Regions from separate parts of the Anaerorhabdus sp. genome, predicted to be linked through region 1. Evidence: predicted binding sites of a transcription regulator. Region 1 holds the regulator's gene; the other holds the start of a gene.
The links. The regulator HrcA, encoded in region 1, represses chaperone genes, less so after heat shock. The targets are predictions, from matches to a motif close to TTTTAGCACTNNNNNNNNNNNAGTGCTAAAA.
Positions count from the first base shown of each region.

Region 2: htpG (molecular chaperone HtpG) is a predicted target of HrcA. The motif match lies at 13,616-13,646, and genes of this name have one in related genera.

Region 1 is NZ_JAVXGL010000018.1:3,532-19,694, reverse strand. It holds gene rnjA (ribonuclease J1) at 1-1,286, opposite strand, end outside; gene def (peptide deformylase) at 1,301-1,867, opposite strand; gene RSB60_RS04175 (FtsW/RodA/SpoVE family cell cycle protein) at 1,971-3,164, shown strand; gene rsmD (16S rRNA (guanine(966)-N(2))-methyltransferase RsmD) at 3,161-3,724, shown strand; gene coaD (pantetheine-phosphate adenylyltransferase) at 3,721-4,200, shown strand; gene RSB60_RS04160 (TetR/AcrR family transcriptional regulator) at 4,324-4,896, shown strand; gene RSB60_RS04155 (phytoene desaturase family protein) at 4,893-6,371, shown strand; gene RSB60_RS04150 (EFR1 family ferrodoxin) at 6,375-7,145, shown strand; gene RSB60_RS04145 (glycosyltransferase) at 7,162-8,367, shown strand; gene RSB60_RS04140 (helix-turn-helix transcriptional regulator) at 8,392-8,595, opposite strand; gene RSB60_RS04135 (DUF3796 domain-containing protein) at 8,601-9,242, opposite strand; gene RSB60_RS04130 (flavodoxin family protein) at 9,545-10,237, shown strand; gene hrcA (heat-inducible transcriptional repressor HrcA) at 10,391-11,416, shown strand; gene grpE (nucleotide exchange factor GrpE) at 11,406-12,047, shown strand; gene dnaK (molecular chaperone DnaK) at 12,060-13,874, shown strand; gene RSB60_RS04110 (polysaccharide deacetylase family protein) at 13,831-15,120, shown strand; gene dnaJ (molecular chaperone DnaJ) at 15,136-16,163, shown strand, end outside.
Region 2 is NZ_JAVXGL010000006.1:28,049-44,211, forward strand. It holds gene RSB60_RS01755 (PTS galactitol transporter subunit IIC) at 1-971, shown strand, start outside; gene ilvD (dihydroxy-acid dehydratase) at 1,018-2,655, shown strand; gene RSB60_RS01765 (Cof-type HAD-IIB family hydrolase) at 2,652-3,494, shown strand; gene RSB60_RS01770 (chromate transporter) at 3,518-4,093, opposite strand; gene RSB60_RS01775 (chromate transporter) at 4,077-4,679, opposite strand; gene RSB60_RS01780 (LysR family transcriptional regulator) at 4,787-5,653, shown strand; gene RSB60_RS01785 (polysaccharide deacetylase family protein) at 5,769-7,148, shown strand; gene RSB60_RS01790 (NAD-dependent protein deacylase) at 7,172-7,891, opposite strand; gene mutY (A/G-specific adenine glycosylase) at 7,934-8,944, shown strand; gene RSB60_RS01800 (helix-turn-helix transcriptional regulator) at 8,907-9,860, opposite strand; gene RSB60_RS01805 (hypothetical protein) at 9,957-10,496, shown strand; gene RSB60_RS01810 (cation diffusion facilitator family transporter) at 10,518-11,684, shown strand; gene htpG (molecular chaperone HtpG) at 11,708-13,603, opposite strand; gene RSB60_RS01820 (helix-turn-helix domain-containing protein) at 13,793-14,182, shown strand; gene RSB60_RS01825 (DUF523 domain-containing protein) at 14,221-14,652, shown strand; gene RSB60_RS01830 (iron chaperone) at 14,649-14,990, shown strand; gene RSB60_RS01835 (putative RNA methyltransferase) at 15,010-15,789, opposite strand; gene RSB60_RS01840 (putative ABC transporter permease) at 15,891-16,163, shown strand, end outside.

The sequences.
Region 1 (16,163 bases):
GTATCTGTATGTTGAACTAACATCTTATATTCCCCATGGATTGGCATGAAGTATTTAGGTTTAATCAATTGAAGCATTAATTTTTGTTCTTCTTGTGAAGCATGTCCTGTTGTATGTAATGAAGTAAGAGGTGAGTTCACAAGAACATTCGCTCCAACTCTAGTCAACTGATTAACGACAGCACCAACACTTGTGGTATTCCCTGGAATAGGACTACTTGAGAAGATAACTGTGTCACCAGGAATAATCTTGATAAAACGGTGTGTTCCATTTGCTATTCTACTTAATGCAGCTAATGGTTCACCTTGGGAACCTGTACAAACGATACAAATTTTATTAGCTGGTAATGTATTTAATTCGTGTGGTTGAATAAAATGACTCTTATCAATTTTGATTGTGCCTAGTTTTTGACCAATTTCAACAACGTTTTCCATTGAACGACCAAATACTGCAACTTTTCTTCCGCACGCTACAGCAGCCTCTAGAATTTGTCCCACACGCAATACATTACTTGCGAATGTAGAGACAAGTAAACGTCCAGGTGTTTTACGAGTTTGTTCAAGAATTGCTTGTGCTACTTTCTTTTCTGATATAGAAAATCCAGATACACCAGAATTGGTTGAATCACTCAATAAAATCGTAACGCCAATTTGACCGATATAAGCCATTTTTTGGTAATCGGAATTAGAACCGATGGGTGTTAAATCAAATTTGAAATCTCCAGTATGAACAATGCGTCCATTAGGTGTATTTACTAAAACACCTAGAGAATCTGGAATACTGTGTACAGTATTAAAGAATCCAACTGAAAAATTCTTTGTGGATATTCTTGTTTCATCATTAATTTCCACAATCTTACAAGCTTTTGTAAGTTTTCTTTCTTCTAATTTCTTATTAATTAATGCAGCCGCAAATTTAGGCGCATAGATTTTATCAAAACGTAATGTTTGAAGCAAGAAAGGTATACCACCAATATGATCTTCATGACCATGGGTAATAATTAATGCTTTAATTTTAGCTTGATTTTTAACAATGTAACTATAATCTGGTATAACGTAATCAACACCTAATAAATTTTCTTCAGGAAATCTAATCCCCGAATCAATAATAATAATTTCATTATCATGTTCAACACAATACATGTTTTTACCAATTTCACCTAGACCACCTAAGGCATAGATTGCTGTATCAGTCGATGGATTATATATTTTATTTTCTACTTGTTGTTCGTCTATTACTTGTTTTTGTTTTCGTGATTTAGACGATTTTGAATTTGTTTCTTTCATTTTATCCTCATTTCTTAAATTACTTGTGCACCAGGAATTGGTTCAAAAGGGTTTTCTTTGTTTATCGTATCGTAAAATAGAACACCAGAGAAGTGATCAATTTCATGTTGCAAAACAATTGCAAGATAACCATGGGCACGTATTGTAATAGTTTTATTTTGTAACATATCGTAAGCTTCAACCTTAACTCTTGCATGACGAGGTACGAATCCTTCATGAACACTTTCAACGGATAAGCAGCCTTCACCACCTTCAAGGTAAGCTTTTTGGACAGAGTAAGAGATTATCTTAGGATTTACTAATGCATATTCATAATGCACTTCATTTCCATTTTTATCAATATCTGTGCACACAATTGCAGTTAATTGTTTAGGTACACCAACTTGAATAGCTGAAATTCCAACAGCAGGGCGTAAATTCTTTGCCTCAGCTATCTCAGGAATAGTAGATTCTTTAACATATCTTAACATATCTTCCATAAGTTCTCTATCTTCTTGCATTAAGGGTAGAGAAACTACAAAAGATTTATCTCTTATTTTGGGGTCATTATCTTTAATGATTGTATTATTATTTATTTCCATATTAAAACCTCATATTCTATTTTACCAAATTTTTGAGATTTTTAAAGATAAATGTTCTAAAAGTGTACTATTTTTATGATAAAATATTTTAAGAGGTGAAATCGTGGAAAAGAAAAAAAAATCTGGCGCGTTAAGAATGCCACACCTATATGATCGATATATTCACTTTTCAACTCTTATCCTTGTGTTATTTGGGTTAGTTATGATAACTAGCGCTTCTATGGGATTGGCTGCCGGAAATACAATGTATTTGGTGAATGTTGTCGCTAAACAGATTGTATTTACTGTTGTAGGATATATTGCAATGCTTATTGTAGCAAAAATATTTACGTTTCAACGACTAAGAGATAATATTTCTTTAATTGTCATTGCGACGTTTGTTTTCTTAATTGTTCCACTTGCTTTCTCTTCAGTAGGGGGAGCAAAAGCTTGGATTCGTATTCCAATGCCAGGTGGAGAAGTAACTATTCAACCTTCAGAATTTGCAAAAATTTCAATCATGTTGGTTGTGGCAGCATATCTATGTGATTTAAAAAGTAAGAAACCAACCGATTGGGAATTAATAAAAACACCTGTAATTATTATAGGAATGTTTGTATTGATTGTAGCGATTCTTCAATCAGACTTTGGTTCAGCAGCAATTATGGCGATGATTGCGTTTGTTATTTTTTTAATACCGCAACACCCGCAACTTGTAAAATCGCAGAAAGTAATTTTTTGGCTGATTATTTTAGCGGTGGTTGGTGTTGTCTTTTTATTAAGTCCAATTGGAGCTGAATTTATCCAACATTTACCATTACAAGAATATCAAAAATCTCGAATTACTTCAGCAATTAACCCATTCTCAGATAAATATGGAACGGGTTATCAATTAGTCAATGGACTTGTTTCCTTTGCTTCAGGTGGTTTTTTTGGGGTAGGATTTGGAAATTCTGTTCGTAAGTATACTAACTTCCCAGCGGCTAATACTGACTTTATCCTAGCAATTGTTGTGGAAGAATTAGGATTTTTGGGATTTCTAATTATATTTGTGTTTTATGGTATTATTATTTATCATTTATTTAAATATGCATTCAAGATGAAGAGTGAAAAAGGAAGAGTTATTTTAATTGGTACGGCAATGTATCTCTTATTTCACTTTGTATTGAATGTAGGTGGCGTAACTGGTTTAATACCATTAACAGGTGTACCACTATTGATGATTTCCTATGGAGGATCAAGTACAATGGCTATCATGGTTGCGATAGGTGTTTCACAAGCCGTTATTTCAGGATTTAGGACAGGTGCAATTGAATGAGAATTGTTGCAGGAAAGCATCGTTCACGTATTTTAAAAACTCTTCCAGGAGAGAATACAAGGCCAACATTAGATAAAGTAAGAGAAGGTGTATTTTCTTCAATTGGACCTTATTTTGATGGGGGTATTGTTTTGGATCTTTTTTCAGGTTCTGGAGCAATTGGTCTAGAATGTATATCACGGGGAATGGATTTTGGAATATTTGTAGATAGTAATTATGATGCAATCAAGGTTATTCAAGAAAATATTAAGGCATTGAAGGAAGAAGAAAGAACATTATGTCTTAAAATGGATTATAATCGTGCTCTTCAACAATGTGTATCACAAAATAGAAAATTTGATTTAATCTATTTGGACCCGCCGTATTCAAAGATATCAGTGTCAGATATCCTTACGTTTATCGATGAAAATAAATTACTGAATAAAGATGGAGTTGTTATCTCAGAAACACTGAAGGATGAAGAAGTGAAGGAAGAATTTAAATCATTCAATAAGAAAAAAGAATTAAATTATGGTATTACTAAAATAGTAATCTTTAAAGAAAAAGAGGAGTCAGTATGAGTATTGCATGTTATCCAGGAAGTTTTGACCCGATTACAAATGGTCATTTAGATATTATTCGTCGTGCAAGTAAAATGTTTGATGAAGTATATGTAACAATTATGATTAATCCAAAGAAAAAAGTAACGTTCTCACAAGAAGAACGCAAAGAAATGATTGAAAAATGTGTGGCGGATTTGAAAAATGTTAAGGTTGTGATTGGGCAAGGGTTAACTGTTGATTTTGCCAAACAGTTAGGTGCAGTTTCATTGATAAGAGGAATAAGAGCAGTTGCAGATTATGAATATGAGCTTCAACAAGCTACAGCTAATATGATGTTGAATGATGAAATTGAGTCTATTTTCTTTGTCGCAAGACCGGAATACTCTTTCTTAAGTAGTTCTGTAGCTAAAGAAATAGCTATAAACGGTGGCGATATAAGTAAGTTTATACCAAGTGAAATTAGTGATTTTGTCTTGCAAGAATTACGTAAATAAACAAATAAATATGAAGTCCTGTTGTTTAAATATTAAATAACAGGATTTTTTTATTGATATTTTTGCTGAAATAGTTATAATATAACATATGTTATATAACAAATGTTATATTTAGGAGGATTTATGCCAAAGGTAAAAAGAATTAACCGCGAAAAAATTTTGAAAGGTGCTTTGAGTATCATACAAACTAAAGGTATTAGTGGCTTAAATGCAAGAAGTTTGGCATGTGAATTGAACTGTTCAACACAACCTATTTATTCAGAGTATAAGAGTATGGATGATCTAAAAGAGGAACTTAAAAAAGAAGCTGAGATTACTTATAAAAGATGTGTAAACTATTATCTCAATGAGACAAGCTATGCTTCTTATTTGGCGGTAGGATTAGGATTTATTAAATTTGCGAAAGAACATAAAGGACTATTTCAATATCTTTATATGCAACCACAAGAAAATAAAGGCAACCTATTTGAAGATGTAAATGAAAAAGAAATTCAAACCATCTTAGTAGAGAACTATAAATTATCGATAAATGATGCGAAAAATTACCATACAGAAATGTCAATTTATACATATGGACTTGCATGTGCATTAAATGTTAATCACATTCAAATTAGTGAAGAAGAAATTGTAGAGCACTTAACAACTCAATTTAAAGCACTAATGTTAATTTATAGAAATGAAGAGGAAAAGAAATGAAAGTTATTATTATTGGTGCAGGATTGGCTGGATTGTCAGCTGGAATATATGCAAGAAAAGCTGGATATGAAGTTGAGATTTATGAAAAAAATAATTACACAGGTGGTTTGTGTACAGGATGGATGCGTAAAGGAAGTTATATTGAAGGATGTATTCATTGGTTAACTGAGTCTAAACATGGTGATCTTAATCAAATATGGCACGAAATAGGAGCTTTAGATGATACGGTTAAAGTATATGATGGTGACTCTTTTTATGAAGTAAATATCAATGGACATAAAATAAACATGTGGACAGACATTGAAAAATTGACAGAAGAATTAAATCGATATGCTACTCAAAAAGATAAAAAAATAATCAAAGAATTTATAAAATATATTAAAATAAGTATGAATTTTGGTTCAGTACCCTCAAAGAAACCATTTCATTTATGGACAATGATGGAAGGTATAAGTTATGGAATGAAAATGCTTCCACTTATAAAGATGATGAATAAATATGGAGCGATTTCAATCAAGGAATTTAGTGAACAGTTTGAGAGTGAAGAATTAAAATATTTTTTCTCTAGTGCAACGATTCCAGATAACTATAGTGCATCATCTTTAATAATTACATTGGGTGGACTAACTATAAAAAATAGTGGCGTACCAGAAGGAGGGTCAAAACCACTAATTGAAAGAATAGAAAAAAAATATATAAGCCTGGGTGGAAATTTATATTTAAATAGTGATGTTAAGGAAATACTTGTAAAAAATGAATTAGTATCTGGAATACAATTAAGCGATGGAACAATTCATGAAGCGGATTATATTATTAGTGCTTTAGATATTCATCATTTAACAAGTCATCTTTTAAAGAATAAATATGAGGTTAATGAAATAATAAAACGTGATCAAGATAAAATAAAAAATCCTACATGTAGTTTGATTACTGCAGTTTATAGAACAAATGCAGATTTAAGTGAAATGACTCAAACATCGTTTTTTCAAGTAAAACCTTATAAAGTATTAGGAAAAGAATATTCAAGCCTAGGAATCAAACACTTTGGATATGAACCAACGCTAATTCAAAATGGTAAAACAGTGGTTCAAGTTAATGTAATTACGGATGAAACACAATTCACGCAAGTAGAAAAAATGAGTGAAGAAGAATATAAATTATTCAAACAAGAAATAGTAGAACAATTCAAGCAAATGGTTCTTGAAACAGTTCCTCAAATAACTGATTTGGAAGAGTTAGATGTGGTAACTCCAAAAACATATGTTAATTATGTTAATGCATACAAAGGATCCTTTATGGCATATGCAATGACACCAAACAATAAACAAATGAATATTATGAATAATGTTTTACCAATAAAAAACTTGATTATTGCAAGTCAGTGGCAAATGACACCTGGAGGAACTCCAGTAGCAGTTGTTCAAGGAAAATTTGCGATACAAACTATTCAAGATATAGAAAGTAAACGGAAATAAACGATGGGAAAAGTTGTAGGGATTTACTTTAGTGGCACAGGGAATACAAAATTTTGTATTGAGAAATTCGTATCAGAAATTGACGCTAATGCAATTTGTGTTTCGATTGAAGACAAAAATTGTATAAAGGAAATACAAGAGAATAATTTTATTGTATTAGGCTATCCAATATTCTATAGCTCACTACCCAAAATTATGAAGGATTTTCTAGTTGAGAACAAAATGTTGTTTAAAGGAAAATCACTATTCATTATGACAACGATGGGATTATTTAGTGGTGATGGGTCTGGTTTGGCGGCACGTGTGTTGAAGGAAGTTAATCCAGAAATTATTGGAGGATTACATTTGTTGATGCCTGATAGTATATGTGATGAGAAAGTGTTAAAGAAATCACATGAAGAAAATAAACAAATCATAGCAAAAACAAATGAAAAGATATCTTTCGCTGCAAACAAAGTAAAAGGTGGATTACCAACACAAGAAGGATTAAGTAAAATCAATCAATTGATTGGATTGTTTGGGCAACGTCTATGGTTTGGACATAAAACTAAAAAATATTCATCGAAATTAAAAATAAATGTAGAACAATGCATTGGTTGTGGTAAATGTGTAAAATTATGTCCTATGAAAAATCTGATGTTTACAAATTCTACAGTTTCGCAAAAGGGTTTATGTACACTTTGTTATCGATGCGTAAATGAATGTCCAAAACAAGCAATAACGTTACTAGGTTCTAAAGTAATACAGCAACATCATAGTAAAGATTATTACTAGAATTGTGAGAGAGGGTATGAAAAAAATTGCAATGTTTTCAATGGGGACTCGTGGTGATGTACAACCATATTTGGTGCTATCTAAAGAATTGATGAATCATGGATATGATGTAGTTTTGGGTACACATCCATGTTGGCAAAGCTTAGTTGAAAGCCATGGTGTAAACTTTGTAAGTATAGGGCCAGACATTAGTATTGAAGATGAAGCTGCAAAGATTCGAGGTAAGAGCAAAAATCCAATGTTGAGCATGTTGAAAACAATGAACTTTGTATTTAAGCTTATTCAAAATTCAACGGATGAAATTTACAAGTATTGTAAAGGCAAAGACTTAATTATTGTCTCACATAGCCAAATGGGTGCAGCAGAAGCTGAAGCATTAGGGATTAAAACAGTTAATGTTACACTTCAAACTGAGATGTTACCTCTAGACAAGAAAGAGAAAACATTTACAGATAAACTAGTTGCCTCTTTAATTAATCCTTTTATGGCAAAGCCGTATAATAAAATAAGGAAAAAGTATCATCTTAAGAAAGTAAAATCAATGGATCAAGTGATGTCTAAAACTTTGAATTTAATTCCAATAAGTAAATATGTTCAAGCAGCTAATCCATATTGGGCTGATAAAAATAAGATAGTGGGTTATTGGTTTTTAGAAGAAGAAAATTATATTCCTTCACAAGAACTTTCTGCCTTTTTAGCACAGGGAGATAAACCAATTATTTTATCACTGGGGGCAATGTCTTTTGAAAGTACCGAGGAGATCGATAAATTAAATTGTTTCATGGAAGCATTCAATAAAATGAATAAGTGTGCAATCATTCAAGGATTTAATAAAACGATGAAACAAGTAAGTCTACCAGACACAATGATGGCGATTGATTCGGTTCCACATAGTTGGTTATTTAAGCAAGGCTATGCAGTTATTCATCATTGTGGTTTTGGTACAACTGCTTCAAGTATGTATTATGGTATACCATCTATTCCAATTCCACATGTGCTTGATCAGTTATCTTTCGCAAATCATCTCTATCGCTTGGATGTAGGCACTAAACCTATAAAAGCAAGTGAATTAAATACAGAAGTATTAATTAATACAATTCGCGAATTGGATAATAATTATGAGTTTTATAAGAGTAATGTTTTAGAACTGTCAAACAAGATGAATTTAGAAGATGGACTTGGGAAAACAATTCAATTAATAGAGAAAAGGTTAAACAGTTAAAAAGGGAATCGTGGAGATTCCCTTTTACCTAAATATGAAGATATCTTCTATTGGTGTTTTTACAATTCTTGAAATATCTATCGCAAGTTTTAGTGAAGGGTTATACTGTGCTTTTTCAAGTCGCATAATCGTTTCTCTACGAACTCCTACTAAATCAGCTAGTTGTTCTTGAGTTAACCCAGCTAGTGTACGATATGTTTTTAGATTACAAATGAATTCATTTTCCATAAGTTTTAATCCTGTGTTTCATATTTATAAAGCAAGTATTTACTTAGGAATAGAATTAAGGCATAAATACATGAAACAGTGATTATCATGAATATTGCTGCCCATTCAGTATTTCTTTTAAATAAGCCCATACCAATTAACCAAATCATAATAAACATTAAAGTGAAACCTGTTTTATAGGATTGGATAGTAGCTTTAGTTTCATTCTCTTTGAACAATTCATCTTTTAGGACATTGGATAATTTACCTTCATAAAAGAAACTAAAGAAACCAAAAAATACAAAGAAGAAGAATGGGAAAATAGTTTTATCAATGGAGAAGGTCCAAAATCCTAAAAAGCCCAAGAAACCAAAGAATCCAAGATATCCCAGTTTTGAAGAAATAAAACGTGTATGATTTGTATCAATTGTTTTTTGTTTAAACACAACTTTCGTTATTTCGATTACAAGGTAAATAACATAGCCAAACAATAATAATCCAGATACAAGCATGGGTGTATCTTGGATAATAAAAGAATATGTTGATAAATTTGTAGGTTCAACAAGACGAGAGTCGTTGAAGAGCACAGAATACCCAACAGAAGCGAGTAACATTAGAATAATAATGGATCCACCTAATATAAGGTTTTTCATTTTTTTCTTGTTCATAATTTTCTCCATAGTGATATATTTGTCACTTGATGATACAAATATATCACATTCCATAAAGTTGTCAATAGTAACTGTGTAAAGTAATATAATAATTTAAAGAGGAAAGTGTATGAATATTAAAGAACAAGTCGAGTTGTTAACAAATAGTGATGATAAATAAGCATATCAAGCATTAAAGGTTTAATTTACAAGGAACATAAACTTGCAATAAATAAGATAAAGCAATGGAATTAAGGAAATTTAAAAGTATAAATGAAAATAGTATATACTTAGTACAGTAGTATAGGGAGGAATTAATTATGCAGATTACAATCATCCATGGACAAAATCATAAAGGTTCGACGTATCATATTGCAAAGCAGTTAGCGGATAAACTCGAAGGTGAAATTACAGAATTCTTTTTACCACGAGATTTTGATTCTTTTTGTGTAGGATGCAATACTTGTTTTGGAAAATCAGAATTATTATGTCCACACAGAGAAAGACTCAATCCCATAACAGAAGCACTCAATAAGGCAGATGTCATTATTTTGGCTAGTCCTGTTTATGTGTATCATGCGTCAGGTGCTATGAAGGTCTTATTGGATCATTATGGTTATCAGTGGATGGTTCATCGTCCAAATGAGCGTATGTTTTCGAAACAAGCAGTTTGTATTTCAACTGCAGCAGGAGCGGGTATGAAAAGTACAAATAAAGATATGGCTGATAGTACTTTCTTTTGGGGAGTTGCGAAAACGTATAAATTAGGAGTCGCTGTATTTGCGGTATCTTGGGACAGCATTAGTGAAAAGATAAAGGGAAAAATAGATAAGAAAACAACCAACCTAGCAAGTGAAATCAAGAGAAATTATGGCAAAATAAAGCCAACACTCAAAACAAAAGCTTTTTTCTCAGTTATGCGTATTGTACAAAGAAAAGGATGGAATGAAGCTGATAGAGTTTATTGGCAGGAAAAAGGGTGGACAGATAATATTCGGCCTTGGAACAAGTGATAAAATATATTCAAAATAGCCTATTATAAAGGCTTTTTTAATTATGTGAAAAAAGCCATAATATTTTAGCACACTTTTGTTGACAGTGCTAAAATGTTGTGATATTCTATTAGCAGACATTGAGAAAGAGTGCTAATAAAAGGAGGTGGAGTCATGCTTACACAACGTCGAATTGATATCTTTAAGGCAATCGTGGATGAATTTATTCAATCTGCTGAACCAGTGGGGTCTAAGACTTTAATGGAAAAGTATGAACTACCTTATTCTAGTGCAACTATTCGAAATGATATGCAATTCCTTGAAGAACTCGGTTATTTAGAAAAAACACATACATCAAGTGGACGTATACCAAGTACACAAGGATATAAGTTCTATTGTGAAAATTTACTTGAAGTTAAATTGGATCAAAAGATGGAGGTTGCGATTAAGGAATTGTTTAGTGATCGTCAGTTGAATTTAGATGAAGCAATTAAGCAAAGTTGTAACATGTTATCACAAATGACAAATCTTACTTCAGGAGTTCTAGGACCAGATGCATCGATGCAGCGGTTGGAACATATTAAAATATTTCCAATCAACGAAAGAAGTGCTGTATGTGTATTTATAACAGATAGTGGATACACTGAAAATCGTACATTTAATTTCCAAGATGATGTTTCTTTAGAAGATATAGAACATTGTTGCAGTATTTTAAATGATCGGTTAAGAGGTACTTATATTCAAGATGTAGTTGATAAGATGCAAGCTTTACGTCCGATACTTTCGGAAAACGTTAAACGTCATGAGATATTATTCCAAGCATTTGTAAAAGCATTTATGAAGTTTGCAAGTGAGAATATTTATTTCTCAGGGCAAAATAAATTATTATATCAACCAGAATTTTCTGATATTGAAAAATTAAAACAATTGATGACAATGATGGAAAACAATACATTGTGGCGACAATTAGGCAAGCAATCACAAGAACTTATTGTTAAGACACAAGATGGCTCAGAACTTATGTGGCTAGATGATGTTGCAGTAGTTACAAGTAAATTTAGAGTGAGTGATAATGAAGAAGGACAACTGATGATTGTTGGTCCATCACGAATGGATTATGATCGTGTTACTTCATTGTTAGAATATGTGTCAAGCACGATTGAAAAAATCTATGGAAGTGGAGGAAAACATGGAAGATAAGAAAAAAGAAAATTGTGAATGTGAAGAAGAGGTTTGTACATGTGACAAGCATCAGGATGAGGTAAAAGAGGAACACGATATACCACATCCACATGATGAGCATCCGCATGGTGAACATGGACATCCACATGATGAACATGACAAACACAAAGAGATGAAGCATAAAAAACCAGAGATTCATGAAAAGGAATTAATTGATTCACTAAAAGAAGAAATTGATAAACTTAAAAATGATTACGCAAAAGCATATGCTGATACAGAAAATATGCGTAAACGTCTTCAAAGTGAATTTGAACAAGCAAAGAAATATCGTATTCAAAGTTTTGCGTTGGATGTATTACCAGCAATAGACAATTTAGAAAGAGCATTACAAACACCACCTACAGAAGAAACTGAAGGATATCGTAAAGGTGTTGAGATGATATACAATCAATTATTGGATGCACTTCATAAAGAAGGTGTTGAAGAAATTGAAGCCAATGGGTTACCATTCGATGCCAACTTCCATCAAGCTCTAATGGCAGAACATGTTGAAGGTATAGAACCAGGAATGGTCGTGGAAGTACTTCAAAAAGGATATAAATTAAAAGATCGCATATTGCGTGCTAGCATGGTAAAGGTTAGCGACTAGGAGGAAAAATTTATGGGAAAAATCATAGGAATCGACTTAGGTACAACAAATAGCTGCGTTGCAGTTATGGAAGGAAATGAAGCAAAAGTTATTACAAATCCAGAAGGAAACCGTACTACTCCATCAGTAGTAGCTTTCAAAAATGGAGAAAGAATTGTTGGTGATGCGGCAAAACGTCAAGTTGTAACAAATAAAGATACAATTAGTTCTATCAAACGTTTAATGGGTACTGATGAAAAAGTAACACTTGAAGGAAAACAATATACACCACAAGAAATCAGTGCAATGATTCTTCAATACATGAAGAGTTATGCTGAAGCATATTTAGGCGAAAAAGTAGATAAGGCAGTTATTACTGTTCCTGCTTATTTCAATGATGCACAACGTCAAGCTACAAAAGATGCAGGTAAAATTGCTGGTCTTGAAGTAGAACGTATTATTAATGAACCAACTGCAGCAGCATTAGCATTTGGTATCGATAAAACAAATCAAGAACAAAAAGTATTAGTATTCGACTTAGGAGGAGGAACATTCGATGTTTCAATCCTTGACTTAGCAGATGGTACATTTGAAGTATTAGCAACTGCTGGTGACAACAAACTTGGTGGAGATGACTTCGACAATGTTGTGGTTGACTGGATGGTTGAAGAATTCAAGAAAGCAAACGGTATTGATTTAAAACAAGATCGTATGGCTCTTCAACGTTTAAAAGAAGCTGCTGAAAAAGCGAAGAAAGATTTATCAGGTATGGTTCAAACGCAAATTAGCTTACCATTTATTAGTGCTGGAGCTAGTGGACCATTACACTTTGAAACTACATTAACACGTGCTCAATTTGACAACATGACAAAGTCATTAGTTGAAAGAACAATTGGACCAGTACGTCAAGCATTAAAAGATGCTGGATTAACAAAAAATGATATTCATCAAGTATTATTAGTTGGTGGATCTACTCGTATTCCAGCTGTTCAAGAAATCGTTCGTCAAGAATTAGGAAAAGAACCAAATAAATCAGTAAACCCAGATGAAGTAGTTGCAATGGGAGCTGCTATCCAAGGTGGAGTTATCTCTGGTGATGTTAAAGATATCTTATTGTTAGATGTTACACCATTATCATTAGGTATTGAAACAATGGGTGGGGTTATGACTGTATTGATTCCAAGAAATACAACAATTCCTACTTCTAAATCACAAGTATTCTCTACTGCTGCAGATAATCAACCAGCTGTTGATATTCACGTATTACAAGGTGAACGTCCAATGGCTAACGACAATAAGACTTTAGGTAATTTCCAATTATCAGGAATTGCACCAGCACGTCGTGGTATTCCTCAAATTGAAGTTACATTTGATATCGACGTTAATGGTATCGTACATGTATCTGCATTGGATAAAGGCAACAACCAAAAACAATCTATTACAATTTCTGGATCAAGCGGATTAAGTGATGCTGAAATCGAAAAGATGGTTAAGGAAGCTGAAGAACACAAAGTAGAAGATGAAAAACGTAAAGATGAAATTGAAACAAAAAATAAAGCTGAACAATTCATTAACCAAATTGACGAAACTTTAAAAACTGAAAATGCAAATGTAACTGAGCAACAAAAAGAAGAAGTTAAGAAGTTACGCGATGAATTACAAAAAGCAATTGATGATAATGATATCGAAACTTTAAAAACTAAGATGTCAGAATTAGAAAAAGCTGCAAATGATATGGCTCAAGCAATGTATCAACAACAAGCAAACGCTAACCCTCAAGATAATGCTGGGGCTGGTGCTGCAAATGATGACAACGTTGTCGATGCTGACTTCAAAGAAAAGAATTAAATATTACAAAATCCTAGGTGTAATCCTAGGGTTTTGTTGCCTAATTAGTTTAACAGGGTGTAAATCAAAAACAGATGATGAGCCAAATCAGACGAAAACAGATGATACGCAAACTGTTGAAAATAAATATCGAAATATAAAAGTAAAGACAACAAATCCAACGCCACTTTATGTTTATGTTGATGGAAAACTTGTTGAAGGTGGAACGGTTGAAGAAGGAATTTATTTAGATATTGCAGACAGTGATGCAATTCAAGATAAAATTTTAATCAATGGAACTTCATGGCTGGTGAAACAAAGTGATGTTCAACCAGCTGATCGATGGTTTAAAAATCAAACACATTTAGTACCATATGGTTTGGAAATCACAACGAAAGATTCTTATACATTAACCAATGACGATGGAAAGAACCAACTTAATCGTTTAGGTAGTGATGTATATACAGTTTATGTAAAACCAAGTGAAGATGATTCACGTTATGGCGTATTGATTCAAAATGGAATTTATTATATCTCTAAAGATGATGTACAAAGCGAAAAAGAAATAGCGATTGAAACCCAAGAACTTGCAACAACACTTCCTGTAATGATGTATCATTTCTTCTATAGTGAGGCTAATGGTGAAACACGCGGTGATGTAAATTTTGTGGAAGTAAATGAATTTGATGAGCAATGCAAATATCTTGTAGATAATGGATATACTTCATTAACGATGCGAGAAGTTCAATATTTTATGGAAGAACGTGGTCAAATTCCTGTGAAAAGTTATGCACTTACAATTGATGATGGGGATCCCTCTGTCCATAAGTATGCTTATCCGATTCTCAAAGAGTATGGTATTAATGCAACACTCTTCTTAATCGGTGGATGGTTAGATCCAATCTTGCCGTATGATTTTGTAGAAATGCGTGAAGATGGTCTAGAACTTCAAAGTCATAGCTTCTTAATGCACCAAGGTGGTTGCTCTGGTATGGGTCATGGTGGTAGACTATTGTGTGTCAGTCATGACGAAGGAGTCCAAGATACAATCCAATCGTATGAATATGTAGATGCAGGATTTGTATACTGTTATCCATTTGGTGACGTTAACGACAATGCGATTCAAATTATGAAAGACGCGGGTACTAAATTAGCATTTACAACTGAATTCGGAAAAATCAATCCAAGTATGGATCAATTAAAACTTCCAAGAATTCGTGTGACAGGAGGAGCTGGAATGGCTCAATACATTAATCATTTAAACTAAGAGGAGGGATGAAAAATGGCAAATAAGAGAGATTACTATGAAGTCCTAGGACTACAAAAAGGTGCTAGTGATGCAGAAATAAAAAAAGCATATCGTACATTAGCTAAAAAATATCATCCCGATATGAACAAAGATGCAGGTGCAGAAGATAAGTTCAAAGAGATCAATGAAGCATATGAAGTGTTAAGTGATCCTCAAAAGAAATCAACATATGATCAATTTGGTCATGCGGGAATGGATGGTGCTGCTGGATTTGGTGGCGCTGGAGGATTCTCTGGTGGAGGATTTGAAGATATATTCGGATCTTTCTTCGGTGGAGGATTTGGTGGTTTTGGTGGACAAAGCCAAGCGAGAAGAAATGGTCCACGTAAAGGACAAGATCGTTTCATGCAAATGAAGGTTGAGTTCATGGACGCAATCTTTGGTAAAACAGAAACAATTAACCTAGGTGTTGATGAAGTTTGTAGTGAGTGTCTAGGAACAGGTGCCCATAGCAAAGAAGATATTGCAGTATGTCCTACTTGTGGTGGTAGTGGAACAGTAGTTACACAACAACGTACACCATTTGGTGTTTTCCAATCACAATCAGTATGTCCAACTTGTAATGGAACTGGTAAAACAATTAAACGTAAATGTAGTAAATGTGGTGGTAAAGGATATGAACATAAGCGTGTTAGCGTTGATGTGAAAATTCCTGCCGGTATTCAATCAGGTCAACAACTACGTGTTCAAGGTAAAGGTGAACGTGGAGAAAATGGTGGACCTAATGGAGATCTATTCATTGAAGTATTAGTGAAGAAACATGATTACTTTGTTCGTGATGGAAAGAATATTTCTATTTCAGTTCCTATTTCAAGTGTTGATGCAACACTTGGATGCACAGTAGATGTACCAACAGTATATGGTGATGTAGAACTTACAATTCCTGCTGGAACACAAGGTGGAACTAAATTCCGTCTTAAAGACAAAGGTGTTAAAGATATGCGTGGAGGTTCAACAGGAGATCAATATGTTGAAGTCCAAGTAGAAGTAAATAAAAAGTT
Region 2 (16,163 bases), on a different contig from region 1:
ATTATCATCATATGGCTATTGTAGGTATTATGACTTACTTTGTTACAAATAATGTATTCTTAGCGATGGGTGCAACAGCAGTAATGGCATTGGTTACATTTAAATTTTCTGATTGGACAGCACCACTCGTTGAAAAATATTTTGGAATTCCAGATGTATCGTTACCAACAGTTTCAGCAGTTTCATCTGTAATTATAGCAGCACCTATGAACTGGCTATTAGATCGTATTCCAGTCATTAATAAAATTGATTTCTCTGTTTCAAGTGCTAAGAAATATTTAGGATTCTTTGGTGAACCAATGATGCTTGGAATTATTCTTGGTGTTGGTATTGGTTTGCTTGCGAAATATGATTTAGCACAATCATTTAACTTAGGTGTTAATATGGCTGCTGTAATGGTATTGATTCCAAAGATGACTTCATTGTTTATGGAAGGTTTAATGCCTATTTCTGAAGCAGCAAAAAAATTCTGTCAAAAAAGATTCAAAGGAAGAAAATTACTTATTGGGTTAGATGCAGCAGTTATTGTTGGTAATGAAAATGTTATCACTACTTCATTAATCTTAACTCCGCTTGTAATTGCATTAGCAGTAATTCTTCCAGGGAATAGAGTACTACCATTTGCGGATTTAGCAGTATTAACATTCCGTGTAGCGCTTGTTGTAGCAATTTGTAAGGGTAACTTATTTAGAAGCATCATTATTGGTTTAGTAACAATGGCAGCAGTTTTATTGGCTGGAACTATTACTTCACCAGTATTAACTGCCCTTGCAACATCTGTTGGTCTACAATTTGACGGTGGTATTGCATCATTTGCAGCAACAAGTTTAACTCAAAGTTTCTTGGTATTTGAAGCATTTGTAACGAATCCATTGATATTTGTACCATTATTATTGGCAGTCTTTGGTGTAGTATGGTTCTTCATAGAAAAGAAAAAGAAAACAACTGTTGTAGAAGAAACTGTAGAATAAGGCAAAGAGGATGAAAGTCCTCTTTATCATTTAGAAAGAGGGAAATATGAAAAGAGCAATTGATAAATTAGAACCATTTCAACGTGCAATATCAAAAGCACATTTAGCATCTGCCGGAGTGTCAATGGATGCTTTGGATAAAAAACCATTAATTGCGATTGCAAATAGTTGGAATGAAGTATGTCCTGGACATGAACCATTAAGAAAACTTGCGGAAGAAGTAAAAAAAGGTGTTTTAGAAGCAGGTGGGGAACCAATTGAATTTAATACGATTGCGATGTGTGATGGAATTGCGCAAGGACATGCAGGAATGCGTTATTGTTTGCCTCATCGTGAAATTATAACAGATTCATGTGAAGCAATGATTCTTGGAGAAGGAGTGTTTGATGGGGTTGTTTTTCTCGCATCATGCGATAAAATTATCCCTGCTATGTTAAATGCTGCTGCCCGCATTAATTTACCTAGTATTATAGTAACCAGTGGTCCTTGTTATGCAGAAATTAAACCGAGTGAATCAAAAGATTTACGCCAAAAATTTCTACGAGGCGAAATTACTGAACGCGATGTTATTGAAGGAACGTTGAAGTATTATACAGGTCCTGGGATATGTCCGTTTTTGGGTACTGCTAATACCATGGGATGTTTGTGTGAAGGACTTGGAATGATGCTTCCTTATGGTGCTTTATATCCAAGTAGTACAAGTATGCGTCGTTTTAGTGCAAGAGACAGTGGAATTCATTTAATGAAGTTAGTTGAAAAAGAAATTACTCCAAGTATGATAATGACTAAAGAAGCAATGGGAAATGCTGTTACTTTACTTAGTGCAATTGGAGGATCTTTAAATGCTTTGATTCATTTACCAGCATTAGCCCACGAACTAGGTTTTACACTTGAATGGGATGATATTGCTAAAGTAACTAGTGCAACACCAGTAATCTGTAATATTGTTCCTAATGGTGATTTAACTTGTGTTGATTTGTATAAAGCGGGTGGAATTCCGGCGGTATTGAAGCAAATTGAATCACGATTAAATCAAGATGTATTGACAGTAACAACAAAAACATTAAGAGAAGAATTGAATAAATCTATTCAAATTGATGAAACAATAATTAGAAAAATGGAAGATGAAAAATCAATTGTAAATGGTATTCAGGTTTTATATGGTAATTTAGCACCTCAGGGTGCACTTGTTAAAACAAGTGCAGTTCCACAAGAACTTCATATTTTTACCGGCTCTGCAAAAGTATTTAATTCTGAAGATGAATGTTATGAGGCATTCAATAAAAAGTTGATTCATCAAGGGGATGCTGTAGTTGTTCGTTATGAAGGTCCAAAAGGTGGACCAGGAATGAAGGAGTTGCATCGTATTACAGAAATTATGAAATCAATTCCTAATAGCGGAATTATTACAGATGGCCGTTTCTCTGGCGCATCTGGAGGATTAAGCATAGGTTATTTATGTCCCGAAGCTGCGGAATGTGGTCCTATTGCACTTGTTCAAGATGGTGACATTATTCATGTGGATTTGAGTAAAAACTTAATTGAACTTCAAATATCTGAAGATGAGTTTATCAAACGCAAAAAAGAATTTGTTTTACTTCATAGAGATGATGATAAAGGATTATTAGGACGGTATGCAAAACTTGTGAGTTCAGCAAAATTAGGAGCAGTCTTGAAACAATGATAAAGACAATAGTTTCTGATTTAGATGGAACATTTTTAACAGATGATAAACAAATTACAAGTAAGAATGAAGCATTGTTAGAAGCATGCAATGAATTAGGTCTTTATTTTATTCCAGCATCAGGGAGATTATTTTCAAGTATTAGTGAGCACATTCTAAAACAAGAATGTGTTCACTATGCAATTTGTGGTAATGGTTCAACGATTTATGATGTGAAGAAAAACGAGGAAATTTATTTTTGTGGAATTGATAAATCTTTAGTACTAAAACTTTATCAAGAATGCCAATATATTGATGCAACCTTTGATATATTTTCAGATAATCATATTTATAGTGAAGCAAATATGATGAATCGTTTAAATGATTTTGGTTTGGATGAATATACATATGAGTATGTAAAAAAAAGTCGTACCTCTATCCATGAAGATTTTAAAATTTTTATTTTGAAACTTAAAAAGATTGATCGATTAAATATGTTTTATAAATCTGAAAAAGATCGCTTAATTTTATTAGAAATTATAAAAAAACATCCTGAGTTATCTGTAAGTACATCTCTAAAAACAAACTTAGAAATTATGAATGTTTTTGCTTCAAAAGGAAATGCTTTACAATGGTTATGCCAAAATAGAGATATTGATGACAAATCTACAATTGCATTTGGTGATGCGAATAATGATATTTCATTATTTCAAGTAGCTAGATATAAAGTGGCTATGTCGAATGCTTGTGTTGAATTAAAAATCATTGCTGACTATGTAACATGTACAAATAATGAGTCAGGGGTAGCTCACTTCTTCGAAGAAAATAAACAGGAGTATGAAATTAAAAAACGCACATAAGATGATTTGTGCGTTTTTGTATATTAGCGAATAAGTGTTGGTAAATAAAGTAGGGTACCAATGATACCTGTACCAAAAATAATGGTGATGGCATTGAATTTGTATTTTCTTAATAAGAAGAAAGCTCCAATAAATAAGATGAATTCAATTGGTCTAAAATTATTTAACTGTATGCCTTGTAAGTTTGTGTTGAACAAACCTAATACTAGTATTGATAAGCCGGCAGAAGCAATCATTGCGACAACAGCAGGACGAAGGGCGGATAATACAAGTTGTACACCACTGAAATTACGATATTTATAATAGAAGTGAGCAAGTAGTAGGCAAATGATAAATGCGGGAATGATACATGCAAGAGTACATATAATAGCACCTATAGGACCAGCTAATTGCGTTCCAACAAAAGTAGCAGAATTAATTGAAATAGGCCCAGGTGTCATTTCGGCAATAGTGATTAAATCAGTGAATTCAGCCATGGTCATAAGCTTATGAACAATGACAATTTGATTTTGGATAAGCGGTATTGCTGCATATCCTCCTCCAACAGAGAACAAACCAACTTGGATAAAACTAAAGAATAATTTAAGCAGCATTGTCATTGATTGCACCTTCTTTCCCTTTATTAAGATACAGCGTGATGACTAAATCTAATAAACCAATAATTAAACAAGTTAGAATAATTACCATTGCACTGATGTTCAATACAACGGCACAAAAGAATGCGGTTATCATTAACCCAATATAAAGCACACGTTTTGTTGCGACTACATTCTTGGCAAGATTGTAAACAACATCAAAGATAACAGCAGCAACACCAGCACGCATGACTTGTAGTGCAGTTGCGATGTAAATATTGGATCTGAATTGTTCATAAAAGACAGCAATAATTGAGATGATAATCATTGGTGGGATAATTGTACCTAGCACTGCAACAAGTGAACCAACGATTCCTCCCATACGATATCCAAGAATTACGGATGCATTGACGGGAATTGGTCCTGGTGATGATTGGGCAATTGCAGTTACATCAAGCATTTCATCTTCTTCTAACCAATTTAGCTTTTCGCAAAATTCTTTTTTCATTAATGACACAATGACAAATCCACCACCAAATGTGCATGCACTCAACATAAATGTTGATTTGAAGAGTTGCCAAAGCATTTTTTTATTGTGTTCTTTTTTCATTTATATTCCCCCTTTAAAATCAAACAATAAAAGCATATCATGGGGTAATTATAATAACAAATTATGATATGTTATAATATATAAGGAAAAATTATAAGAGGTGCATAATGTTAGATCAAAAGATAGAGACGTTTCTTAGTGTTGTTAAATATGGTAGTTATACAGCTGCCGCCAAAGCGTTACATATGACACAACCTGCAGTAACCCAACATATTCATAAATTAGAAGAATTTTATGGGTGTCAGTTGATTGATAGTAAGAGGCGCGCAATTAGACTTACGGAAGAAGGAAAACTTCTTTATCAATATTTGAGTCTTCAACAAGCTAATAGCCAAGAATTTTCATTATTATTGAGAAATACAATTAAACCTTTATGTGTAGGAGCAACATTATCAATTGCTGATTATTATTTACCACAATTATTGGTAAAGGAAGTATTGAATAAAGAAGAACGTTTACGTGTATTAGTTAGTAATACAAGCGAACTAATTAAGAAATTGCATAATGATGAAATTGATTGTGCATTTGTCGAAGGTTTGTTTGATACCTCTTTTGTAGAGACTAAAACATTTTTAGATGCTCAATTTATTCCAGTGGTTGCGAAAAATCATCCATTAGCGAATAAGAAAGTAACACTTAAGGAAATTCATGAGTATCCATTAATTCTAAGGGAACCTTATTCAGGAACGCGCCAAATCTTAGAAGGTTGGCTAAAAGAAAGAAATGATAGTATTTTGTCATTTTCTCAAACAATTGAGTTAGGAAGTTTTATACTTATCAAAGAATGTATCGCACAGTCTCAAGCAATCACATTTGTTTATAAGGGAGTAGTAGAAAAAGAGTTAGAACGTGGTGAATTAGCAACGTTTAGCTTAGAACATTTAGATATTATTCATTCTTTGTTATTTATTTACCGAAAGGGTGATCCGCGTTGTAAACAGTTTGAATCGTTTTTTTATTCACTGATTGAGTAATGATACCTAAAGATTTCTTTAAAAAGAACCTTTATTAAGAAAAACGGGCAAAGTACTTAATACTTTATGTTATCATGTAGGAGGTTAAATATATTTACTTAGATTTGAGGTTGTTATGATTACGAAAAAAACGATAAAAAAGAAAAAAGTTGCAATTATAGTAATTATGTTTGCAATATTATGTGGGATTTCCGCAAGTATTCTGTTAGCTATGAATTATGTACCAGAATATTTGTTGGAAGTAAAAGATCACAAAGAAGAAAATGTTAAACTTGATGCTTTTAAAAAAGTATCGAATCATTTATCTATAATGGTCTACTATCCTAAAATAGATAATGAGCTGGGAAATACAATCAAAGAAGTGTCAGAAAAATTATATAATCAAGTGCTAGAAGATGAAGCAGATAGTGAAGCTAAGAAAATCTTAGTTCGTGTCGACTATACATTACTTCCGATTACTGAAGAGTTAATAAATTATCGCTTTGAGATTACAAAACTAGTAGATGGTATAGAATCTACTGAGACTGAATCGCTTTGGATTAATAAGAATGATGGAAATCTTATCGATACTTCATTAATTTATGATGATATCGCACTACGGCTTATGACCCAAAGTTTGAGAACTCAATGTAAACAAGATGTAGATTTGCAAGATGTTGCTTATACTAAAGAATTTCTAGAAAAAACAGATAAAAATGGGCAATTGTTTACTAATTTTACATTAGATGGTAATACACTTGTTTATAAAATTGAAAATCTTGCCCCAAAAGTAATTGAATTTCGCTTAGACTTAACGACAATTGCATCGCATATCAATATTTATTTTGGTGTTGATCAAAGTATTCCAGACCCTGTTGTGTATATTCCAAATCGATATGTAGATCCTAATCGTCCAATGGTAGCATTAACCTTTGACGACGGGCCTCATATTACAAATACACCACAAATTTTGGAAGTATTAAGGCGTTATGATAGTGCAGCAACATTCTTTGTGGTGGGCAATCGCATTACAACAAAGGGAAGTGCAGTTATTCTTGATGAAATTGAATCTGGTAGCCAGGTTGCAAGCCATTCTTATAGTCATCCAAATATGGCGAAAATGAAAAATCTTGATGAACAATTCTATTTAACTTCTCAAAAAGTATACGAAGATGTAAGTCAATGGTGTTATCAAGTTACTGCCTTTAGACCACCTTATGGTGCAATAAGTAAGCGGATGCGTGAGACATCACCATATCCATTTATCATGTGGAGTATTGATACACTGGATTGGAAAACAAGAGATGTTCAAAGTACAATAAATGAAACAATGAACAATGCTAAAGATGGTGATATTATACTATTACATGATATTCATGCTGAATCAAAAGATGCAGCTATTCAAATAATACCAATGCTAATTGAAAAGGGATTCCAAGTAGTCACAGTGAATGAAATGATGAGTGCTAAAGGAATTCAGATGGAAAATGGTAAATCATATTCAAGGGCAAGATAAAAAGACCGTAAGGTCTTTTTATCTTATAATTTAATTTGTGAAAAGATATTTCCTAGGGAATCATGAATACATAAATCAGCCTGATTATCAAAAGGGGTAGTTGTTTTATTGAGAAGAACTAGACTATTTCCCTTGAAATAACGAATAAATCCAGCGGCAGGATAAACCGATAATGATGTTCCACAAACAAGTAGTAAATCAGCAGAAGTAATAAGATTTAATGCATCATCAATGACAGCTTCATCAAGCGCCTCTTCATATAAAGTAACATCAGGTTTGATTATTCCACCACAGTTGCAAAGGGGAATGGATTCAGTATTAATAATATCTTTAATTGAATGGGTTTTATGACATATCATACAAGTATTTCGATATACAGAACCATGAAGTTCACATACGTGTTTTGAACCCGCTAATTGATGTAAACCATCAATATTTTGGGTGATTACACCAAGGCATTTACCTTTTGCTTCTAAATCAGCGATAAATTTATGTGCAGTGTTTGGCTTTGCGTCAAGATACAACATATTTTTGCGGTAAAATCTGTAGAAATCATCAGGGTTGTTTATAAAGAAGGTATGGCTTAAAATAGTTTCAGGTGGAATTTTACTAGCTTGTTGATAGAGACCATCAGCACTTCGAAAATCAGGGATATTACTCTCTGTAGAAATTCCAGCACCTGTAAAAAATACAATTTTATGACTAGAGTCGATTAAAGTTTGAAGTTGATTAATTTCATTCATTGTGAGTTCCTCTAGCTTTATTATAGTATGGGAGGACATAAAATGAAAGTTAGCGAAAAAATTGAAGACTGGTACCGTGCGAATTATCGTGATTTACCTTTTAGAAAAACAAGTGATCCTTATGCGATTTGGGTGAGTGAAATCATGGCTCAACAGACACGTATTGATACGATGTTACCGTATTATGAAACATGGATGAATAAGTGGCCTACAATTGAAAAACTTGCTCAAGCTGATTTGCAAGAAGTGTTAAAGGTTTGGCAAGGCTTGGGATATTATAATCGTGCGCGTAAGTTACATCAAGGCGCTATTACAGTGATGGAGAATTATGGTGGTATTATACCTAATGATCCCGATGAAATACAAAGAATAGAAGGTATTGGTGACTATACAGCAGGCGCTATTTTGAGCATAGCTTTTGGGGAAGAAGTACCAGCAGTTGATGGTAATGTTTTTCGCGTTATAACACGATATTTCGCATTAGCTGATGATATTACTAAGATTAGTACACGAAGGAAAGTTACGGAAATATGTAAGACATGGATGAAAGATTCAAATCCATCACATTTCACACAAGGACTTATGGAAATTGGTGCAATGGTATGTACGCCAAAGAAACCGATGTGTAGTTTATGTCCGCTTCAAGATGAATGTATGGCACATGAATTAGGCGTAGAAGAAAACTATCCAGTTAAAAGCAAAATGAAGGCTCCTAGAGAGCTAGAAGTATACACATATGTATTTGTATGTAAAGATGAGATTTGCTTAAGTAGTGATGATAGTGACGGTCTGATGAGAGATTATTACCGATTACCACAATTTGATTCACGCTATAACATTCAAGGCGAAGAATTAAAAAAGAGAAAGCATGTCTTTTCCCATCTTATATGGCATATGAACTGTTTTCTCGTATTTATGAATAAGAAGATTGAATTAGATAAATGTGCTTGGGTTAAAATGAAAGATGTTCATAATTATCCAATGGTAACAGCACATAAAAAGTTATTAAAGGATCTTAGTAAACTTCCTGAACTTCATCAATTAAATGTTTAATGTCTTCTATAAGTGAGGAAGGTGAAATAACTTTCACTTTCTTGCCAAATTGCAATAACCATCCAATAAAGTTGGTTGAAACAGTGCTTGATAAATTAATAGTAAAGGTTGAAGGACTTACTTTCTTTATAAATACATCTTGTCCAAAGGTATCAAAAACAATGTTAGTTAAGGACAAATCAAATTCTAGTGTAATATTTTCTATTTGTCCAAGTGTCATATTAAAATTAGTTGTTTTATATTTAGAAAGATTGAAATTCTTCTTTTCATTAAAATCATCTTGTAAAATAACTTGATCCATTTTATCAACACGATAGTGTGAAAAATTATTATATTTGGTTGAATAACCAATACAATAGTAACGTTGGTTTTCATAAAGAAGTGCATAGGGAATCAAATGATAAGGTGTCGAATCTTTTCGATACTTTTTTTGCTTGTCTATTGTGATATCAAAATACATAAATTGTATTGATGAATTTTTATTGATAGCATTTTGAATGGTATCTAACGAGTAGAAAATATTTTCATTTTTAAATTTATTAGGATTTTGAAAAAGTTGATGTTTGATGCTTTCTTGATCATAATGATTGAGACAGTTTAATAATTTTTTTTGAAGTTCACTTGTTTTCTTCTTTGTAAGAAAATCACTTGAAGCAATTGCATCAACAAGTAATTTGATCTCAATAATATCAAAGTCAGTAGAGGCTAAATAATATCCTTGGGGGCGATTATAAATAATATCAAGTCCCCATGTTTTTAATGTATCTATATCTTCATAAAGTGATTTTCTTTCAGCAACAATTCCTTTTGAATAAAGATAATCTTGTATATCAGGCATTGTGACAGAATTTGTTTCATTTGTATCTTGTTTGAATAAATCAATTAAATATAATAATCTAAGTTTTGTTGTATTCATCATATCACCCCTATAATCATATCATACTGTACTAAAAAAGGGACAGTTATATTTTCCTTGTGTGGTAAAGTATAAACACTTGAAGGAGGAACACTTATGAAATTAAAAAATGCTTATATCTTTATCCTTGCTTGTACGGTATTAGCATGTGATTATGCCATTGCTGGATATCCCACGCCATCTCTATTTTTATCTTGCACTGCCGCTATTCTTTCTCTAGGTGTTCTCAACCCTTCAAGAAAAATAATGGGTAAGTTTATTATCCAAAACATTTGCATCGCGATAATAGAGATTATTATACTCTTCTGCATTGGTCATGCTAGCACATGGTCTTATACCTTCTTAGCAATGAGTATTGTAATCTCTTGCGGATGCTGGAAAGTAGTTTATTTACGAAGTAAAAAATATATTAAAAATTTTATTTTAAATTCAATTCAAGTTATGTGTACCTTACTGATTATTGCGATGATTATGATTCTTTTATTACCACTATTGAGTATAAATATGCGTTTAGAAATATTGCAATTCTTAATTCTTATGTTTTCTCCGCTTTTAGTAACAATATCCTTTACTTATCTTCAAAAAAGTTTAAAATATAACATAAACCTTGAATCTAAAAAGGTGCGTTTACAATAAATTGAAGTTGAGAGGTAAGGCATGATTAACTTTTTGGTTAAGCGATTTGTAAAAAATTATAATGATATTGAAAATGAAAAAGTACGATCTAGTTATGGTACGTTAAGTAGTCTTGTTGGCATTGTGTGTAATGTTTTGTTATTTGCCGTAAAGTTAACTTTAGGCTTTCTAACAAATTCAATTGCGATAACATCAGATGCATTTAATAACTTGTCAGATTCTGCAAGTTGCATTGTTACTTTATTTGGATATAAGTTAGCTGCAAAGCCTGCTGATCGTGATCATCCATTTGGCCATGGAAGAATTGAATATATTGTCAGTTTCATTATTTCTGTGATTATTTTATTGGTTGGGTTTGAATTATTTAAAACATCAGTTGATAAATTGTTGAATCCAGAGCCAATAATTTATAGTACAGTAGTATTAATTTCATTGATTTTATCTATCTTTGTAAAATTATGGATGAGTTTATTTAATAGAACATTAGGTAAGAAAATAAATAATTCGGCAATGATTGCGACAAGTAAGGACAGTTTGAATGATGTCATTGCAACTTCGGCAACAATGATTGCCTTGGTTGGTTCATTGTTCACTACTTTACCACTGGATGGAGCAATGGGTATTCTTGTATCAATCTTTGTATTCATTTCTGGTATTGGAATTATTCGTTCAACAATTGATGAATTAATTGGACAACCTGTTGAAAAAGAACTGGTTGATAAAATAAAAGCGATTATATTAGCAAATCCAAAAATTTTAGGAATTCATGATTTAATTATTCATAATTATGGTCCAGGAAATATGATTGGTAGTGTGCATGTTGAAGTAGATTGTACGCAAGATTTCTTGGTTATCCATGATTTAGTTGATGAAATCGAAAGACGAATAGAAAAAGAATTACATATTATTATGACAATCCATATGGATCCTATTCAAATAGATGATGCTGTTGTCAATTCACATAAAGAATTGATGAAAGAGATAATTGCTTCAATTGATCCCAAACTATCCATGCATGACTTTAGGGTTGTGATTGGACCAACTCATACAAATTTAATTTTTGATTTACAAGTTCCATTTGAATTTTATTTGACAGCCGATGAGATTAAAAATCGCATTGATACGGAGTTAACAAAGAGAGAAGATAATATTTATACTGTAATCACGTTTGAGCATGGTTACTATTAAAAAAAGAGTTCATAATTGAACTCTTATTTATTTGCGTGAATCATCAAATCACAAATTTTATTTGCGTATGCGATTGGATCTTCAATTGGTAATCCCTCAATAAGTAATGCTTGATTATACAATACATCTGCATAGTCTTTAACTTGATCAGGATTTTTTTCATATGCCTTTTGAAGTGTTTTAAAGATTTCGTGATCAGGATTAATTTCTAGAATTTTATTTGCCTTAATACCTTGGCTGTTTGGTGCTTGTGATAAAACTTTTTCCATTTCAAGTGAAATTCCTTCATCAGAAACTAAACATACTGGATGTGATTTTAAACGAGAAGAGATTCGAACTTCTTTAACTTTATCTGTTAATGCATCTTTCATACTTGATAATAATGATTGATTTTCTTTAGCCTTTTCTTCTTTCTCTTTCTTTTCTTCTTCACTATCTAGTCCTAAATCTCCTTGATTGACAGATTTGAATTTTTTATCTTTGTAAGTATTTAAAATATTGATTGCGAATTCATCAACATCATCAATGAAATATAAAACTTCTAGATTTTTTTCTTGAAGTCTTTCCATTTGTGGAAGCTTCTTAATAGCGTCAATTGTTTCACCGCAAGCATAGTAGATTAAGTCTTGACCTTCTTGCATACGTTCTACATATTCTTCTAATGTTACGTATTTATCTTCTTTACTTGATTTAAATAGAATCAAGTTTTGAAGTGTATCTTTATGCATACCATAATCTTGGTAAATACCATATTTTAGTGTTAAACCAAAGTTAGTGAAGAATTTTTCATATTCTTCTCTTTCGCCTTTAAGCATTTCTTCAAGATTATTTTTAATTTTCTTTTCAATACTTTGGGCTAATACTTTCATTTGACGATCTTGTTGAAGTATTTCACGAGAGATGTTTAGATTTAAATCATCACTATCAATTAAACCTTTAACAAATCGGAAGTAATCAGGAAGAAGGTCTTTTGCCTTATCCATGATAAATACGCCTTTACAATAAAGTTGTAACCCTGGTTCATAATCAGCATTGTAGAAATTGTATGGTGTTTTACCAGGAATAAATAATAATGCATTATATGAAATATTACCTTCTACATTGTAATGGATAACTTTTTGTGGATCTTCCCAATCCATAAATTTACTCTTATAGAATTCATTATATTCTTCTGGTTTAATTTTCTTTCTGTTCTTCTTCCATAACGGAACCATTGAGTTAAGTGTTTTATTTTCTACTACTGTTTCAAATTCTTCAGGGTTATCACTCTTTGGTTTTTGTGTTTCTACCATCATTTCAATTGGATAACGTACATAATCTGAGTACTTTGTAACTAGTTGTTGGATTTGATAACTTTCAAGGAAGTCACTGTAATTGTCTTCAGCAGTGTCATCTTTAAGTTCAAGGGTGATTGTAGTTCCTACTTGATCTCTATCAATTGTATTGATTGTGTAGCCATCTTCACCTTCACTTACCCATGAATAAGCAATATCACCATGGATTGATTTAGTTTCAACAGTAATTTTCTTCGCAACCATGAATGCAGAATAGAATCCAACTCCGAATTGACCGATGATGTCAATATTTTTAGTCGCATCGTCAAGTTCCTTTTTGAACTCCAATGATCCACTTTTTGCGATAGTACCTAGATTTGATTCTAGTTCTTTCTCGGTCATACCGATACCAGTATCCGAGATAGTCAATGTTCGATTGGCTTTATCAGCACTAATATCAATTTTTAGGTTCTTTTTATCAATTCGCTTACCATCATCAGTAAGTGATAGGTAATAACGTTTATCCAAAGCATCTGATGCATTTGAGATTAACTCCCTTAAGAATATCTCGCGATTTGTATAAATAGAGTTAATCATTAAGTCAAGAAGTCTTTTGGATTCAGCTTTAAATTGTTTCTTTGCCATAGTATATTTCCTCCTTAGCACTCAATACTTGTGACTGCTAAAATAATATAACACCTATTTAAATAAATTTCAAGAGATTTATAAAAATCCCTTTTTTTTGTCATTTTAGACCGCATATAATCTACAAAAAAGAGAAATTAAAGAAATTAAAATTTATATAGTTTATACTGTACAACCAAGGGGGATGTAATGATTTCATTTGGAACAAGAGTGCAATATTTGCGTAAAAATAAGAATTTTACACAAAAAGAATTGGCAGAAATTTGCGGTGTTAGCGCCAAAGCAATATCACGATATGAAAATGATACAGCAGAACCGGATTTTGAAATGATGAAGAAAATAGCAAGTACATTTGATACTGATATTAACACTTTAATAGGATATGAGAATAAGAATAAAAAGATTCATAAAAATGACCTATTAATATCTAAACGTGAAATGGAGATGATCCTTGCGTATCGAAAATGCTCAAAAGAAAAGCAAAAATCAATCCGTCTATTTATTGAAATAATAAGTGAGGGAGAAAAGAATTATCCAAAATCAAATACAAAGGTATCATTGATTCATGAAAAGGAGTAGCACTCCTTTTTCTATGCTATAATTTTGGTGGTGATAATATGAAAGCAATTAGTGCATGTTTATGTGGTGTATGTTGTAGTTATAATGGAAAAAGTCATGAAAAACATAAATTTAAAGAAATGGTAGAAAATAATGAAGCAATTATGATCTGTCCAGAAGTTTTAGGTGGTCTAAATGTTCCAAGAACACCGGCAGAAAGAATAAATAATCGAATACTGACAGAACTAGGGGAAGATGTGACAGATGCATATCTTAAAGGTGCACAAAAAGCGGTAGAGCTATGCAAGAAATATCAGGTAACGGAAGTCATTTTGAAAGCTAAAAGTCCCTCATGTGGTGTAAATAAGATTTATGATGGTACATTTAGCCATACAGTTATAGAAGGCTATGGTGTTACGGCAGAACTATTATTGAAAGAAGGATTTACAGTGATTAGTGATGAAGACTATCTACAAGAGGACATAGTATGAATGAAGTTGAAAAATACATTGATGAGTTTCCAAAAGAAGTTCAGGAAAAATTAAATGAATTAAGAAAAAATATACTGGAATTGGCGCCAAATGCTCAGGAAAGAATCTGCATGAGAATGCCAACATATGACTTAAATGGTAAATGGCTTGTGCATTTTGCAGCTTTTAAAAAACACATAGGATTTTATCCTCAACCAGAGGGTATTGTTGCATTTCAAGATAAGTTAAAAGGCTATAAAACTACTAAGGGAACAATTCAATTTCCTATAGATGAATCTTTACCGATAGAACTAATTAGAGAAATAATTAAGTATCGTGTAAAAGAACAGACAAAATAAAACACCAAAGTACTGGTGTTTACTGTTTCTTATAAATTGTAATATAGAAATCAATTGTACAATCAAGCTGATGAAGACAATTGATTTTTTCTTTATCTTGTAGCGAAGTCTTGAAATAGTAGGGTGTCATCATGAATAGATTTAGAATATCTTCATTAGAATCACAGTGAATAAGTGAAGTAACGCGATGTGTAAAAATGTGCTTTAAATCTAAATCGATTTGTGGTTTTTCATTTAGATAAACAGTATCATAAATTGTCTTCTTCAATTCAAGCAGATGATTTTCAGCAGGAAATACACCGACAAAATATCCACCAGTAGTTAAAATTCTATTGATTTCATTGGTGGCTATAGGTGCAAATAAGGTAGTTACACAATCTACAGATTCTGTGGCAATTGGACAATCAAAAATAGAGGCGACACAATACTGTGAGCTCTTATCCTGTTTGCTTGCATATTGAATAGCATCTTTTGATAAATCGATTCCAATTTTGTTAGGACAATTAAAATCACGTGTATAATATCCTTCACCACAGGCGAGATCAACTAATGTATTAGGATTAATTTTATCAATTTCTTCGATTAGTTTTTTCTTTAAGGGAAGATAATAATTTTTTGATAAAAATGATGTACGAGCATGAATCATTTCTTTATTGTCACCATGAGATTTACTTTTATTTGTTAAATACAAATTAATATAACCACTCTTGGCTAAATCAAAATGATGGTTGTTTACACAACAAAAAGAATTTTCATTTTTGATTAAACTATTTTTACACAAAGGACAAATTAAATTCATAGAATACCTCTGAATATTATTGTAGCATGGTTCATATTAGAAAGCGTGTTTTTAAACAAAAAAAGTTACTATGATATAATTCTTCTTGAAAGGGTGATAGTATGGGGGTTCGAAAAAAAATATTTGGTGAGGGATATTGTTTTGAAAAAATATTCGCTTTCTTTATGGTTGGCTGTGTTGCAGGTGTAGTTTATGAGACGATTCTAGCGTTCGCAAGACATGGATTATTACAACCACATGTAGGATTAATTTATGGTCCTTTTAATCCAGTATATGGTATTGGATTTTCTTTATTTTATATTTTATTAGGTAAAAATGATTCACAACGAAATTGGTTTCTTACATATATTTATTGTTGTTTGATTGGTGGAGCA